2 regions of the Bradyrhizobium sp. WSM2793 genome follow, and region 1 is predicted to be linked to the other one. Evidence: predicted binding sites of a transcription regulator. Region 1 holds the regulator's gene; the other holds the start of a gene.
The links. Region 1 encodes LexA, which represses DNA repair genes until DNA is damaged. Its sites were predicted from a motif close to TGTTCNNNNTGTGTTCNG; they were not measured.

Region 1 (7,776 bases):
CGCTATGTGCGTGATGAGGCTTACCGGCTGCACGAGGTCGGCAGGATCAGCGACGAGGACTATTTCGCCTCGCTGCGTGCTTCGCTCGGCATCGGCATTTCGGACGCCCAGTTCCTGGAAGGCTGGAACGCGATCTTCGCCGGCGAGATGCCTGACATCGCCGAGCTGCTGCCGCGCGCGGCGAAGCAGATGCCGCTCTACGCCTTCTCCAACACCAACCGGCCGCATGTCGACTATTTCTCGAAGGAATACGGCGAACTGCTCGGCCATTTCCGCGCGCTATATCTGTCGTCCAGCATCGGCCTGCGCAAACCGGATGCGGAAGCCTTCGACCATGTCGTCGCCGCCATCGGCGTGCCCGCAGGACGTATCGTTTTCTTCGACGATCTCGCCGAGAATGTTGAAGGCGCGCGGTCGCGCGGGCTGACAGCGGTGCATGTGACGTCGCCGCGCGACGTCGGGAACGCCTTGAAGGCATTGGGCATCTGACGATCTCCGCGCAGCGGGAGACGCCAATGTCGCCAAGTCTTCCGGAACCAATTTTGCCCAAAATGAGGAACCAGAGCGCTTTGTGCATTTTTGTACGGAGTTCCGGGAACGGAATGGCCCCTTACGGACTCTTGAGTCCGTTGGGACTTCTACACCGGACTTATGCACGTGCTGGGCAAAACCTATCTCACCAAGCAAGCCTCTCTCCTGCTTGAATTCGCAAGAACCACCTCGGATTCTGACCTTTCCGCCAAGCTGATCAGCAAGGCCGCCGACCTGAAATCCCAGGCCGATCCGCTGCCCGACAAGGATCAAGGCCCGAAGGCTCCCGACGTCGCGCTGGACGCCGGGCCGGACCGGCCGAGCGGGAGTTGAGCGATGCTGGCCGTGGCGCTCGTCATTCTCGTCCTCGCCATGGCCACCCTCCTGCCGATCGGTCTCGTTCTCTGGATCATGCCACGCCAAGCCTGAGCCTGCCTTCCATCCTGGGCTGGAAGCGGCAGGATAAATCCTGCCCGCTCCGCCATTTTGCCTCTGCCCCCGCGCTCGGCTAGAAGACTGTCGGAACATTTCATCCGAACGTGCCGAGCAGGAGTTTCGCCGTGGCCTTGATGCCGGTTTCCGACGCCCTTGCTGCGGTGCTGGCGGGTGCAGAGCCGCTGCCTGCAGAGATGGTTTCACTCGACGAAGCCTACCATCGCGTGCTCGCGCAGGACGTCGCTGCGCGGCGCACCCAGCCGCCCCAGGCGATGTCGGCGATGGACGGCTATGCCGTGCGCGCGGCCGATGCGGCAACAATGGATTCCACGCTGACAATGATCGGTGAGGTCGCGGCGGGCCGTCCGTTCACGGGAAAGGTCGGCGCCGGCGAAGCCGTGCGGATCTTCACCGGCGGCGTCGTTCCGGACGGCGCGGATGCGGTCGTGATCCAGGAGGACACGATCGCCGAAGGCAAGCACATAACGATCAAGGAAGCCGCGATCGTGGGTCGGCACATCCGCCCCGCCGGCGTCGATTTCCGCGAGGGCGACGTTCTCCTGCGCAAGGGAACCCGTCTGACGGAGCGCGATCTCGCCCTCGCCGCCGGAATGAACCACCCGCAGCTCGCCGTTTGCCGCCGTCCGAAGGTCGCGATTCTCGCCACCGGCGACGAACTGGTGATGCCGGGCTCAACGCCCGGGCACGGCCAGATCGTCTATTCCAACGGCTATGCCCTGCACGCGCTCGCCCGCAGCGAAGGCGCCGAGACCATCGACCTCGGTGTCGCCGCCGATACGCTGGAGGCCACCACCGCCGGCATCCGCCGCGCGCGCGAAAGCGGCGCCGACATCCTGGTCACGACCGGCGGCGCATCGGTCGGCGACCACGATCTGGTCCAGCAGGCGCTCAAGGACGAAGGCATCGCGATGGCGTTCTGGAAGATCGCGATGCGGCCCGGCAAGCCGATGATGCACGGGCGGTTAGGGGCGATGGGCGTCATCGGCCTGCCCGGCAATCCCGTGTCGTCCTACGTCTGCGCCTTCCTGTTCATGGTGCCGCTGATTCGCGCGCTATCAGGCCGTTCGGTGATTCATCATCATCGCGAGCGCGTCGTGCTGGGCCGCGATCTCGGCGCCAACGACCAGCGCGAGGATTATCTGCGCGCGCGCCTGGAAAAGCGCGACGATGGCGCGCTCGTCGCCCTTCCCGTCAGCCATCAGGACTCCTCTCTGCTTGCGAATCTTGCTGCAGCACAGGTACTTCTCGTGCGCGCACCGTTTGCGCCGAAGGCCGAGGCCGGCAGCCCCTGCGAGGTGCTGCGGCTCCCCGTCTGAACTGCGCCGCCACACGCATTCCGTGAGTTTCGTTCTGTTCACGGTAAATTAAGCAGTTGCGGAACACATATCGAACATATAGTGTCCGTTCATGATTTGTTTCGAGATGTAGCGGCTTATCGCTGAACTCATCGTCTCGGAATCGAACGACATCAACCGGGGGACTTTGTTCGAGATGTTAACGCGCAAACAATACGAGCTTCTGCGGTTCATCAGCGAGCGCTTGAAGGAAAGCGGCGTGCCGCCGTCCTTCGACGAGATGAAGGATGCGCTCGACCTGCGCTCGAAGTCAGGCATCCACCGCCTGATCACCGCGCTCGAGGAGCGCGGCTTCATCCGCCGCCTGCCCAACCGCGCCCGGGCCATTGAAGTGATCAAGCTGCCGGAGCTCCAGGCTGCCGCCGGCAACCGACGCGGCTTCACGCCAAGCGTCATCGAGGGCAATCTCGGCAAGCTACGCGCTAGCTCCAGCCCGTCCGCGGACGAGGGCGAGCGACCCGTTGCGGTGCCCGTGATGGGCCGCATCGCGGCCGGTACTCCGATCGAGGCTTTGCAGACCCGCAGCCACACGATCAGCGTGCCGCCCGACATGCTCGGCTCCGGCGAGCATTACGCGCTCGAAGTGCGCGGTGATTCCATGGTCGAGGCCGGCATCCTCGACGGCGACATGGCGCTGATCCAGCGCAACGAGAGCGCCGATACCGGCGACATCGTGGTGGCACTGATCGACGACGAGGAGGCCACGCTCAAGCGCTTCCGCCGCCGCGGCGCCTCGATCGCGCTGGAGCCCGCCAATGCCGCTTATGAGGTGCGCATCCTGCCGCCGAACCGCGTGAAGATTCAGGGCAAGCTGATCGGGCTTTATCGCAAGTACTGATACCGGAAGTACTCGATACTGAAGTCTTTTGCGCCTCGCGCGCGCCTTCGATCGGCCTCGCCGATCAGAGATTGGAGCGGATAACGGTCCGCTCCGGCTGGATAGTCTTTCTGGTATCGCACAGATTGTCCGGCCCCTCCTCCTTTCGCGACATCCTCGGCAGGCCGCGCGACGCAACATCGCTTCGCGGCCTTTCGAGTTCGAGGGGGACGGCCCAAATGCGCAGCTCGTTTGAGTGCAGCCGCAGCAACGCTGATCGCATCACCAGCATCGCGTTGCCGCGCAACCGCATCACTCCGCCGGTCGTTGACACGCGCGGTTGTCGAGACGCGGCTGCCAAATGCACGGAAGCCGACTTTGTTCCTAACAAATTCGGAAAAGATGGAAAAGATAATGTGATCGGGGCTCGCGGATCCCAGCCGCAGATTTGCCTACAACCGAGCAGACCGTCACGTGCTTCCACTCTGGTAGGGGCCTGCGCCTCCGAAAGAGGCGCGGGTCGCTATCTCTGCATTGAGGAGCACCCGATGTGTGACTACAGCCTGCATGCCGTCGCGACGCGCCCCGCAGAAGTCGGCGAGACGATCGTTACGACAACATTCCGCGGCACCTCGACGCGCGGCTTCGCCTCCGAAGCCGATCTCTCCGTCGCGGTCTGCCTGCTGCCGGGGACGGAGCTCGCCTTCGCCGACGACGTCCGTTACGACAACCGCTGGATCTGGACGCGCACCGTCAACTCCCGCGTCGGCAAGTTCGGCAAGATCGATCCGCACATTCCCGATCGCCATCATGACGCGATCGAATTCCCGGACGGCAAATCCGTGCTGGTGACGCAACTGGTCGAAGGCCAGCGCGCAACCGTGCTGCAACTGCCGGTGACCCAGCCGATCGGCGAGCGCGAGCACAAGCCGCAGATCATCGCCGACAGTCGCCCGACGGTCACACGACTGCCGATCGGCTGACGCCCTCCGCCCGATAGGCCGAGGGCCAGGATTGAAATGCCGTCGCCGGCCGAGGCCGGCGAGCCCGGAGGGTTTTTGTTTCATGAAATTCGATCGGCGAGCGCCGCCGCCTCGCCTCGTCGCCGCACGAAGTTTGAGCCGTGCTGCCTGAATTTTAAACGTCCGCTCCGCAGCCAAATGACCGATGCTGTCGTGGTTTGAGGCGGCGGACACGCTCGATGAAAACCTTCATTCGCGTCGTTGAACTCTGGGTGCCTGACCGGACGCGCATGCGGCTGGAATTCGGCGGCGGCCTCTACGATGAAGGGCTGTCCGCGTTCAAGGCCGTCAGCGAAGAGCTGCACTTCGGATATGACGAGGGGCTTCCAGGCAAGGCCTGGGCCTGCGGCCATCCCGTCATCCTCACGAAATTCGCCAACTCCTATTTCAAGCGAACCGATCAGGCCGTCGCGGCCGGCCTCACCTGCGGCGTGGCGGTGCCGGTGTTCGCAGGCGAATTCCTGCAAGCCGTGATGGTGCTGTTCTGCGGCGACGAGGAGGCGCATGTCGGCGCGATCGAGCTCTGGCACAACGATCCTGATCTCTCCCACGAGATGGGCCTCGTCGACGGCTATTACGGCGCGGCGGAGATGTTCGAATTCAACTCCCGCCACACCAAGTTTCCTCGCGGCTTCGGCCTGCCCGGACGCACCTGGAAGGCGGGCCTGCCGCTAATCATCAAGGACCTGCACGACGCCAAGAGCTTCCTGCGCTGGGAGGACGCCGCCAAGGTCGGGATCAATCTGGGGGTCGGCGTACCCTACCGAACCGGCACCGACCAGACCTGGGTTTTGACATTCCTCTCGGCGCAGGCAACGCCGATTGCGCGACGCTTCGAGATCTGGGTCCCGAACGAGGCCCGTTCGGCACTGGTCTTTCGCGCCGGCGATTGCAGCGCGCAGACCGACCTTGCCGCACGCTATGCGGACAAATCCATCGCCCGAGGCGAAGGCAGCATCGGCGGCGCCTGGGCCACCGGCATGCCCGCGCTCAACGACGATCTCAGCCATGACGGCTCGATCGCCGGGTCCGAGGCCTGCGCAGCCGGGCTGAACCGGATGGTGGCCCTGCCAGTCATCGGCAACGCAAGGCTCGAGGCCGTGCTGGCCTGGTATCTGTAATCGATGGCGTCAATCGTCGGCCTGCAAGTCTGTCTCCGATGGCGTTGCATCGCGGGTGCGGGGAGCCGCCTTCGGCACGAGGCTGCCGTCGAAATCACCTTCGCCGACACCGGCCGGTGACCACGGGCGGTTCGTGCCGCTCGCCCTCACCGCCTGAACCGAAAAGCCGTCGCCGCGCTGCGTCAATGCCAGCGCGCCCTGGCGAGCGAGCCGCTGCCGATCCACCACCATCGCCGCACAATCCGGCGGCGCGGGCCGCGACGTCACCACCAGCGTGGCGCGGCTGCAATCGTCCGCCAACGCGTCGATGCGCGAGGCCAGCGCGACCAGCCGTCCGTCGGCGAGCGGTGTCACGCAGCCGGACTCGTCGCACGATATGCCGCTCGCCAGCGCGCTACTGCCGGCATCGCGCGGATCGGCGTCGGCAGACAACCACTCCTTCAGCAGGAAATTGTCCTTGCCTGCCCTGATCAGATGCAAACGCCCGTCCGCGCCCCGCACCGCGACGTTCGCGCCGTCCCCGGCGATCAGGATATCGGGCTGCCGCACCGACAGCCCCCAGCCGATGGAAACCAGCAGCACCACGGCACCGCCCCAGCGCAGGGGCGTGCGCAACAGGCCCATCACGATGACCCCCAGGCTCGCTGCGATCAGCGGCGCGATGCCGAAGGCCGGGATGCGGCCGACCGCGCCCGGCAGTGCCGCCACCCAGCGCGAGACCGAGACCATCCAGTCGATCCCGATCCCCATCAGCCACCAGAACACGCCGTCGAGCCCGAACGGCGCTGCGAGCAGGCCCAACAGCCCCGCCGGCATCACCAGCGCAGAGACCACCGGCATCGCGCCGAGGTTGGCGAGCACGCCGTAGGGCGTGACGCGGTGGAAGTGGAAGGCGGCGTAGGGCGTGGTCGCAAGCCCTGCGATCAGCGAGGCCAGGAACAGCATCGCGATCTCGCGGCCGCCCCACAGCGCGATCCGCGCTGTCGCCGAATGATCGGGGGACGCAAACAGGTTCGGCATGCCGATCTGCACCAGCGCAACAAGTCCGAGCGTCGCGGCGAACGACATCTGAAAACTCGGATGCACCAGCGCCTCCGGTGCGACTGCGAGCACGATCAGCGCCGCCACTGCGAGCGTGCGGAAGGTGATGGCGCGGCGATCGACCATCACTGCGATCAGCACCACCGCCGTCATGAAGAACGATCTCTGCGTCGCGACCTCCGCGCCCGACAGCAGCAGATAAAACGCAGCCGCGACCAGCGCTGCGGCCGCCGACCATTTCTTGATGGCAAAGCCGGCCGCAAGTCCCGGGATCAAGGCCAGCAATGCGCGCACCGCGAAGAAGACCACGCCGGCGACGACCGCCATGTGATAGCCGGAGATCGGTCAAGAATAATTATTACACAATATAATCAATAGCTTAATGTTCATTTGCTTCCCAACATTCCGCGGCGGGAAGCACTTGGTGTCAAATCTCACGAGAGAGCACGACGGGGCATCGAGCCCGTGCAAGACGGCCGCATCCATATCGAGAAGATCAACGCGCCGTTCCTCTACACGCTCAGGGCCCAACGGCGAGGAGTTCGGCGCCGGCATCAAGATCGCGGTGGAGCGCGGCTGGCTCGAGCTGCACGAGAGCGGGACTTACGTCAGGCTCTTGAAGCCGAGGCGACGATTTGAGGCGACCTCAAAAAAGTGAGCCCGGTGTGCCTAGGAGGCCGGGCCCATAGCCTCAGCAACGGCTACACCGTCGTTCGGCTATCAGCCCCTTAAGTGCCAGAGAAAACATTCGTTCCTTCTGGAAATTAGGACACTTCTGGGCAGTACCAGAACAAACGGCCGCAGGCACCGCCTCGTGACAGTTCCTGCGGCCGGTGCCGCGACGTTCCGCACGATCGGCGAGGCACGGCCAAGGCTAGCACGGCGGCCCGCCAGCATGAACAGGCGGGCCAGTTTCACTTTTTCAGGCAAAGACCAACGGTCGGCGAAGTGCTGCACTTTCCGCCATCCGCGCTGCCACCACTCGGGCAGAACACCGACACAAGCATTTCGCTACCGTCACAATTGACGGCGCCGTCGGCCTGCACCGCCCGGATATTGACCGACGCCGGATCCCCCTTGTCTCCCTTGTCACCTTTCGGTCCCTGCGGTCCCTGGGGTCCTTGCGCGCCTGCTGGCCCCTGGGGACCTGGCACGCCCTGGATTCCCTGGGCGCCTTGCGGGCCGGCAGGACCCTGTGGTCCCGGCTCGCCCTTAGGCCCCGGATCTCTTCCACATCCTGCAAGTGCAAAGGCAATTGCAAGCGCCGATACGCCGATCAGTTTGTGCATTTCTACCTCCCTAGGACTGGAGGCATTAAACTGGCTTAGGGGGAGCACGGCAACAGACCGGCCCGCCTGGCTGAACCGGCGCCCCAAGGTGAGCGCGGGACCGAAGCCGCGCCCCGCGGGTCCGGTCCGTCAGCGCCGTTTTGA
Region 2 (7,776 bases), on a different contig from region 1:
CTGCCGTTCGATCAACATGGAAAGGGCGTAGGCATCGCGCTGATGTCTGCCGAACACCTTTCGGAATAGATCCACCACGAAACCGCGCGGCGTCTTACCGCCATCTTGAAAAACCAGCTGTACAGACTCGGGCACAGTGCAAACTTGATGACTCATTTGAAGCTCTTAGTATGAGTGAAACGGTTTGTCGTTGGCCTTACTTCGCTTGATGCGCTCCGTTCCTCGTACGGTTGTTTCGATGAACTTGCGCTTTGCCGTCCAGGCGCCATTTAGCCGCATGGAGTGGGGAGAACTCATTGGCGGCTCACGGTGAGCTTCATCAAGGTCGGCGTCGATTGGGCCGAATGGCGCAATCGACTGGGATAGCCGAGTAAGGACACGCAGGCCCCAGCGGACCAAACGCACAATCGCGTCGTGGACCTGGGCGACGGCATGTTTGGGCTTTGTCAGTATCCTCACAATTGTGCTGTCTCCTACAGTCCTTACGCGCCCGTGTTGGTGTAAAGGGCGAATGATGTCACTGCTTGTCATCCAGCCTCTCTCGTTTCCGGATCTTTCAGCAAATTGCATGCCGGTCGGGAAAGCGACTCTCAAACTGTTCTTTGCAGGAGAATCGGTACCTGCCCAGGAGCATGAGCTTCGCTTCTTGAAGCTCGCGAGTTGTCAGATTAGCGAGCGGAAATTCACGCGCATCGCGGTTCTGCCGACGGCGCTAGCCACACTCCGGCCGGCCTGTTCGCAACCGACATCCCCCCTTTTGGACAAGCGCTAGCGATAGGCCCCGCCGCGCCAGGATACGACTGAACTGGCGCTAACAACCGCGCCGCCGATGACCGGGATGTCCGCTGACTTGGGCTGCGCCTCATCACTGCTGATGTGGTGGATAATAGGGGGCATGGACTAGCAGTAACGGCGACGCGTTGCCGAATAATGCACCGACAGCTGCGGCGTTTTGGTACGTTGTGCTGAACATCGGCGGCATTCGGGAGTGCGCTGAAGAGGCCCGGCCACCCTCGACGCGTTCGGGCGGCATGCGAGAGTGCTTGCGCCGGTAGGACGAGAGTCGTCAATCCGGATTTAAGGCCCCATTGCGCACTAATGTTACCGGACAACTTCCCTGTCGGGTCTGGGGCGGAACTGACGACAATTCGGTGGCGGCTATGGCAGGGAAGATCAGCACAAGCGCAAAGCGCGAGATCACATTAGCGCTGGCGGAACGTTATCGGACGAGCGGGCAGCTCGAGAAGGAACGGATTTTGGACGAACTGTGCGCCGTTACGGACGGCATCGTCAGCACGCGTTCCGAGCACTGTGGGGATTCGGCGGTGCCGCGGCGACGGGCCGGACCTACGGAGCTTCCATTCGCGTTGCACTTATTGTGCTATGGGACGCCTCTGACCGGCTCTGCCGTAGGCGGCTCATCGCGATGATCCCGTTCTTGCTTCCGGGTCTCGGACGGCACGGCAAGTTGAAGCATTCTGCCGATGAGCGGCGGGAGGTTTTGAAAGTGAGCGCGGCGACGATCGATCGCCTGCTGAGCGACGTAAAGATCGCAGCAGCCGGGGGACGCCGACGGCGGCGCGGGCCTTTCCAGTGCCGTACGGCGCAAGTCCCGGTGCGCACATTCAATGACTGGGAATCACCTCCGCCGGGTATTGCGAAGCGGATCTGGTTGCGCACGGCGGCATGTCCGTATCCGGCGCGTTCATTCAGACGTTAACATGGCGGATATTGCAACGGGGTGGACCGAACGCTTTCCGCTCGTCGTGCGTGAAGCAGCTCTTGTGGTCGAGGCTCGAGCGCGCGCAGAACCTATTCCCTGGCCAATTCGTGGGCTCGATTTTGACAACGACTGCGCCTTCATGAACGACGCGATCGTGTCGTGGTGCCGTTCTCACCTTGCCGAAGTCACGTTCCAGGGCCTACCAGGAGAAGATTAGGCATTCGTTGAACAAGAGAACGGAGCTATCGTTCGCCGCCTAGTGAGTTACGGGCGGCTTTAAGGCATTGATGCCGCTCGCTCATTAGCTCGCCTGTTTGCGGCTGCACGGCTGCACATCAATTTCTTCCAGCCCTCCTTTAAGCTGAAGGAGAAGCATGCGAAGCCACCAAGGGATCAAGGGCTATCTTCCTCCCGCTACGCCGTACGAAAGAGCATTGGTCCACCCGGGCTCAATGAGGCATAAAGGTTGGCTGCGGGCGCACGCTTGATCCGGTGGCATTGCTGATGCTGGACGCTCAAATCAGCTGGGCACGCGTTGATCAGCAGGCTGGAAAGCCAGCGAGAACGGTGCCGCCGTTGCGAAGCGACTTGGTGCCCTTTGACCGAGAGTTCGGCAATGGTTGGGAATAGGGTGAGCAGCGGGGCATTCATCGGCGCCGCTATGTGCGGCGCAAGCCTGTGCCACGTCGGCCATCGATGCTCGACCCCTACATTCCCATCATCCAGGAATGGATTGCCGCGGCTCGCCAAGCTTCCAAACAGCGATTGAAATCGCTCACGAAAATACCCCTCAGTTACCCACCTTTTAGAACCTCTGTTCTGGTGGGTAACAAACAGGCTTTCCTCTGTTCCCGGGGAAGGAAATGGCGGAGATCGTGCGTGACCTCTCGCAACGTCGGCCGCGTCAGCCAAGAAGCCGCCGGCTGACATTGATGATGAAGCCAGCGGGCGCGCCGATGATGGCGCCGAGCAAGCCGTAGCCAAAGGCGGCAAACGCGCCGACCATCACCACGCCGTAGAAGAAGCCTATTCCGGGGCACAAGACCATCATGCCAATCAAGGTCTGATCGTTTTTTTCTTCGATCCGGTGCAGGCGTCGCTCTTTGGAGCTCTCCACATAGGGCCCGGCTGGCTCACGCGAGCCGCAGTGCCGGCAAGCCAAGGCCGAAAACGAGACACCGCTGCCGCAGTCGTTGCAGCCTATCAGTTCGTGTTGTGCGCGCTGACCCGTCATGAGCCCAGCCTCCTCAGTACCCCGCGGCGCTATAAGGTCCACCCTTGACGCGATGGGGGTGTCGGCGGGCATTTGTTGTAATGGGTTAGGTCGGGCTGACGACGATCAGCTTAGACGCCATCGCCACGCCCCCCGGCGAAGATCTCTATTTCAGCAACTCATCGATCGAAACCTCGCCAAACGGAGTTGGAATCGCGCGCCTGGCGACGAAAAGACCGATCACGCGCGTCTGTGGCGCGCGCTCCAAAATCATCTCCTTGATGGCCTTGAAATGGGAGCCTGTCGTGAGAACGTCGTCGAAGATGCCGACAATACCACGCAGGTTTTGCAGGTGGTTTTCCGCGATCCTGTAGTTCTGCTTGAGTTCGGCCGGTGCCTTCCGGTTGCCGCCCTTGAACGTGTCGGTAGAGGCGATCTGCTCAATTAGTTCCCGGACGTCTGGCGGCGCCGGCGCACGGATTCCTCTGCAAACCTGCACCATCCGATCATCGTAGGCAGGATCGGTCTTCACCTTCGATGGCGGTATCGGAACGATCGTGGCCTTGGCTAACCATTCGGCGTTCAAGACCGCAGACAGGTCGCGAGCGCATCTGGCAACGGCCGGAGCTTTGTAGTGGTAGCCACCATCGTTACGCTTCTTCTGAAGATTGTGAATCAGCTGATTGGTGTCGCCACCCTGCCAACCCTTACCGGCCGTGTATTCGTAGAGGAAATGACAATCGTCACCCTCATCGAGGTACCAGTGGTCCCGGCGGTTGGTCTCGTCAATTTGCTGAAGGAGGAGTGCCATTACCCAACGCACCCCAGATATCGCCGAGGTCGCGAACACGGATCGCGCCCCGCTTCTCGAAGTTCGCCGGCCAGGTGATGTCGTCCCGCTTGAAGCAAGAATCGAGAATGAACAGCTTGCGGCCCTGCTGAAGGGCGGCGCGGGCTTGCGTGAGCGTCCCGCTTGTGTCGCTGGCCTCGACGATGATCGTTCCCTCGGTGAGAGCGCTCATGGTGACATTGCGCTCAGGGAAAAACAACTTGTTCTGGGGGACGTGCTGGCTGGCGTACCGGAGAACTGGCACCTGAGAAATAAGCAGATTGTCCTCCGCGATCCTGCGCTGGAGCGCCTGATTTTCCTTCGGGTAATAGGTCCCGATCGGTGTGCCGATCACAGCGACCGTATGGCCCTTCGCCTCAAGCGCGGCCGTATGAGCTGCTGTGTCGATACCGGTCGCGAGTCCCGAGACGACGGTGAAGCCGCGCTCAACCAACGCACGTGACAACTTTCCCGCACGCAACTTCCCGTCTTCACTTGGATTGCGGCTGCCCACAACGGCAACACATCGGGTCTCAACGAGCTCCCAAGCGCCTTGAAAATAGAGCATCTCGACCGGATGCCTCGCATCTCGGAGCTTCGCAGGATAGTTGCCGGTGAGATTCAGCCGAGTGCCGAACCTAGACACGCCTGCCCTCTTGAGCGCGGCTAAAACTTCGGATGCGCGAGCGTCGGCCACCATCCCTGAGACGAAGTCGGAGGGCACGGCAGTCGGATCTGACGCGAATTTATCTGCGATCGTTTTGAACGTAGCCCCCTTCTCGAGCCACAGCGCTTCGTACGCACCCAACTCCCTGCGCGGCGAGATTGACCGTACGGCCGGCCCATCATTCATTCGTGCGAGAAGGTTCATCGTCCAACCCTAGCTAGGCTCTGCCGCGGCGTCGAATCCGCAGAATCGAAGTCCCCTACTTTGAAGAGCCAACGCTTTTCGGGGGCCAAAGCGTCAGGAGAGCGTATCACGTTATAAGAACAAATCAAGAACATGGCGATATATCGTTACAAAACATCGGGTTAAACGGTTAATATTTTCTTGATTGCACTTGGCGCGCCCGTTCATCGGGCCCGGCCGGGACTCTATCGGTCGGCCGCCTCAGCCCCCACGCGATAGCGGCGTACGAATCGCGGCCTCCATGGGCACCCGATCGGCCAGCCGCCACTAAAAACAGCTGCCCTCCACCAGAAGGGAAAAGGTGTTGATGAGTTGGCGCCGTTCGCTCGCAGCGCCCCGGTCGACGAGTGTTGGCTAGGCAGCGGTCCGCGCGGCTCTGCCTATGGTCGCCCCCGACCCGTTAGGGTGCGGCGGCTTCCAAAGCGAACGATCCGTAGAGGGTCGGTTGGGGCGGTGCGCTTTGCGGGGGACCGCGCCCCCTTCCTCTTGCGGACGTTGACAATCAACATACGGGAAAATCGCCACCGTCCCATGCGGAAAATCCGCATGGCACACGTTGTTCACAGTCTGCGATAAGCAGTCACGACAGCATCCACGTCACGCGATTGTCCGCATAAGCGAGCTCCGCGAGGCCATCACTGAGTTCTCCGGACGCAGTAGTGAAATCAAACGTGCTGGAGGCCCACGACGAACTGCGACGGCAAATTTCGTCGCGATTTCCCTTCGTATTCGAGAGTCTTCGCGATTGCGGTGGCCGGATCGGTGGAGTGGCGATGCCGCGGCATCTTTGCGCTCAGTACGGCCACTATCTCGAAGACAGCTTCGCGCGGCTCATGAAGGAAGTCGCATCCGTTCCCTAGTCGGCACCGCCCCATTCAGCCCTCGGAGCTATCGTCAGAACGCCCCATCGGGCGACGCGATTAAGCCGATGAATCCGATCCGTCAGGTAGAAAAGACCGAGAAGGGTGTTCGATAGCAGGTTCGCCAAGGCGAACCACGTAAGCGCACCAGAAAAGCCGGAAGATGGTCGGCCGCCAATTCGGCGCGGCCTCAGCCAACCAATATTTGTCGGTAACGAGAAAACGTAGCCAACGATGTAGAGCGCGAGCGTTAGGAAGGCCATGTAGCCGAAAAGGAACGACAGAAAGCGCCGGCGGCTCAGGTTCTCGAAATACGTTTCCGTGTTGACCTTGTGCTCGAGCCGAACAGGTGGTTCCCCGGGCATAGGGTCATCCATCTCCTGCTTGCCGAAAGTCGCGACCGCGGCAAGTGCAGCGATGAAAAACCCTGTTAACACGCCAAGGAAGTTGCTCAGCCCAGCGGGCCCAGAGCATCCTTCACGAATTCGGATGAGACGAGAGGCAGAGCGAAGATCGCCGCGAGAACAATCGATAAGCCGAAGTCGAACTTCCACTTCTCGGGGTGAGCTATCATCAGATACTGCAAAGGGACGAGGATCTGCCACATGGTTTTCTATCCAACGAAGTCTTTGATCTTCGAGATCAGTTCGTCGCTCAGAGTGTCGGAGACGTCCGGCAGAGCCTGACGAAGTGTTACCTCTGCAGACTTCACGAACAAGGCTTCGCCGGCATCCGCCCTGGCGGTATCGACTTTAGCACTGTGAGCTTTGCTCGTTTGAAGGATGAGGCGCCATCGCAAGATCAAAAAAGGATAAATCGCTGATTGCCCCGCAGAATGTCGCCCCCGCGCCACTGTGTTTTTCCTTGGGAACATCGCATAGCGGCCTACAGAATCAATGCAATGGACGATCTACCAAAAGTTGATCACCGCTTTTGGCCGCAGAGCGTAGTTCCGCGACCCAATTTTGCCGCGGCCAAGCCTGCCGAGGGTCTCGGAAATGCGCGTGCACTTGTTGACGAACATGACGCTGCCCGACTTCGGCAGACCGACACGCTTGTATTCCGCAATTAAAAAATCTATTCGGTTTCCGCAGCCGCTCGACCTCTGAATGAAATGCGGACTGGCTCGAAGACTTGGATTCCCAGGCGAGCGTGACTGGGTTCGCGGTAGACCTCGATCACGGCTTCAAAGGCGACGGTCGCACTGCGGTGAGCCCCTTCTTACCCTGCTGTAAGGGGCCACCGCAGGCGCAACCAATTGCACATCAGATCATTGCGTGCGGCGCCCACCCGCCTGTACGACTCCCGGTCAAACTGGGATCCTGCTAGTAGGATTACCGAGCCATTCTGGCTTTGAGCGGCCAGGCCACGATGGCTTGGTACTGATTTGCGCTGAACCAACCGTGTGGCGACGACGCTGCCGGAACGCGCTGCTAGCCGAAAACCTCAATGCCGCTCAATTCCGGCGCGTGCATCAACACGCGCGATGATTTTAGGCGTGTGTAGTTTGGATTCCGCCGGCGACTCGCGGCGCACCTGTGGTAGGGCGCTCTACCCTTTTACTTTAAGGAAATCAGTAATGGGCGTCTATTTGGTCACTTGGGATCTAAACAAATACAAGCCGAACTATGCGGAGGCGCGACAGAATCTCGTCGATCACATGTCGCGCTGCCCACATATTAAAGATGAGGGTCTCGACTCGGTATGGTTCATCCAGTCCGCCTCCACAGCCGAAACGCTGGATTCTGACATCCGGCGATACATGGATAACAACGACAGGCTGATGGTCACGAAACTGGTGAATGGTCAGCATCAAGGCTGGTTGTCCCAAAAGGTCTGGGACTGGATCAACGCGTGCATCTGACTGAAGGACTTCCAGGGCTAAGGTGCAAAACCCGAGTTGCAACGCAAAGCAAGAAAATGAGTTCATGGGACGGACTTAGCCCTGGCCAGTTCTTGGCGCGAGTAGCGTTTTCAATCGCGATCACGGCCGCCGTGATCGTCGGAACATTCATCGCAATCCGCTACATGGTGGGCTTTCATCGGTGATCACAGCAAGAGAGCGCAGCAATGGCGAATGAACGAGATGTTTTCGGCCCGGATCGATGAGATCGAACTCAACGAGTCGGCAGCGATCATAGTTGAGCAGGCCGACGACGAGATCACCGCGGTTATTGCGAGCGTTGTAGGCGTTCACTTTCAGGTCTCGGCGGATCAGGCGCTCAAACTCTCTCGTGCCTT

Region 2: A3AS_RS0119855 (DNA-processing protein DprA) is a predicted target of LexA. The motif match lies at 4,752-4,769, and genes of this name have one in related genera.

Annotation. Positions count from the first base shown of each region.
Region 1 covers NZ_KB902791.1:264,822-272,597, reverse strand. Annotated here, with positions in the region: gene A3AS_RS0124815 (HAD family phosphatase) at 1-489, shown strand, start outside; gene A3AS_RS0124810 (hypothetical protein) at 658-864, shown strand; gene glp (gephyrin-like molybdotransferase Glp) at 1,092-2,303, shown strand; gene lexA (transcriptional repressor LexA) at 2,479-3,180, shown strand; gene A3AS_RS0124790 (hypothetical protein) at 3,245-3,493, opposite strand; gene A3AS_RS0124785 (hypothetical protein) at 3,708-4,142, shown strand; gene A3AS_RS0124780 (GAF domain-containing protein) at 4,361-5,302, shown strand; partial or broken gene A3AS_RS43780 (ComEC/Rec2 family competence protein) at 5,312-6,685, opposite strand; partial or broken gene A3AS_RS49185 (hypothetical protein) at 6,800-7,001, shown strand.
Region 2 covers NZ_KB902785.1:30,608-38,383, forward strand. Annotated here, with positions in the region: gene A3AS_RS0119835 (ATP-dependent Clp protease adaptor ClpS) at 1-156, opposite strand, end outside; gene A3AS_RS47410 (hypothetical protein) at 1,722-1,940, shown strand; gene A3AS_RS0119845 (hypothetical protein) at 2,628-2,957, opposite strand; gene A3AS_RS45260 (hypothetical protein) at 3,103-3,747, opposite strand; gene A3AS_RS0119855 (DNA-processing protein DprA) at 3,722-4,636, opposite strand; gene A3AS_RS0119865 (hypothetical protein) at 5,532-5,972, opposite strand; gene A3AS_RS47415 (hypothetical protein) at 5,987-6,142, opposite strand; gene A3AS_RS0119880 (hypothetical protein) at 7,115-7,399, shown strand; gene A3AS_RS0119885 (hypothetical protein) at 7,613-7,776, shown strand, end outside.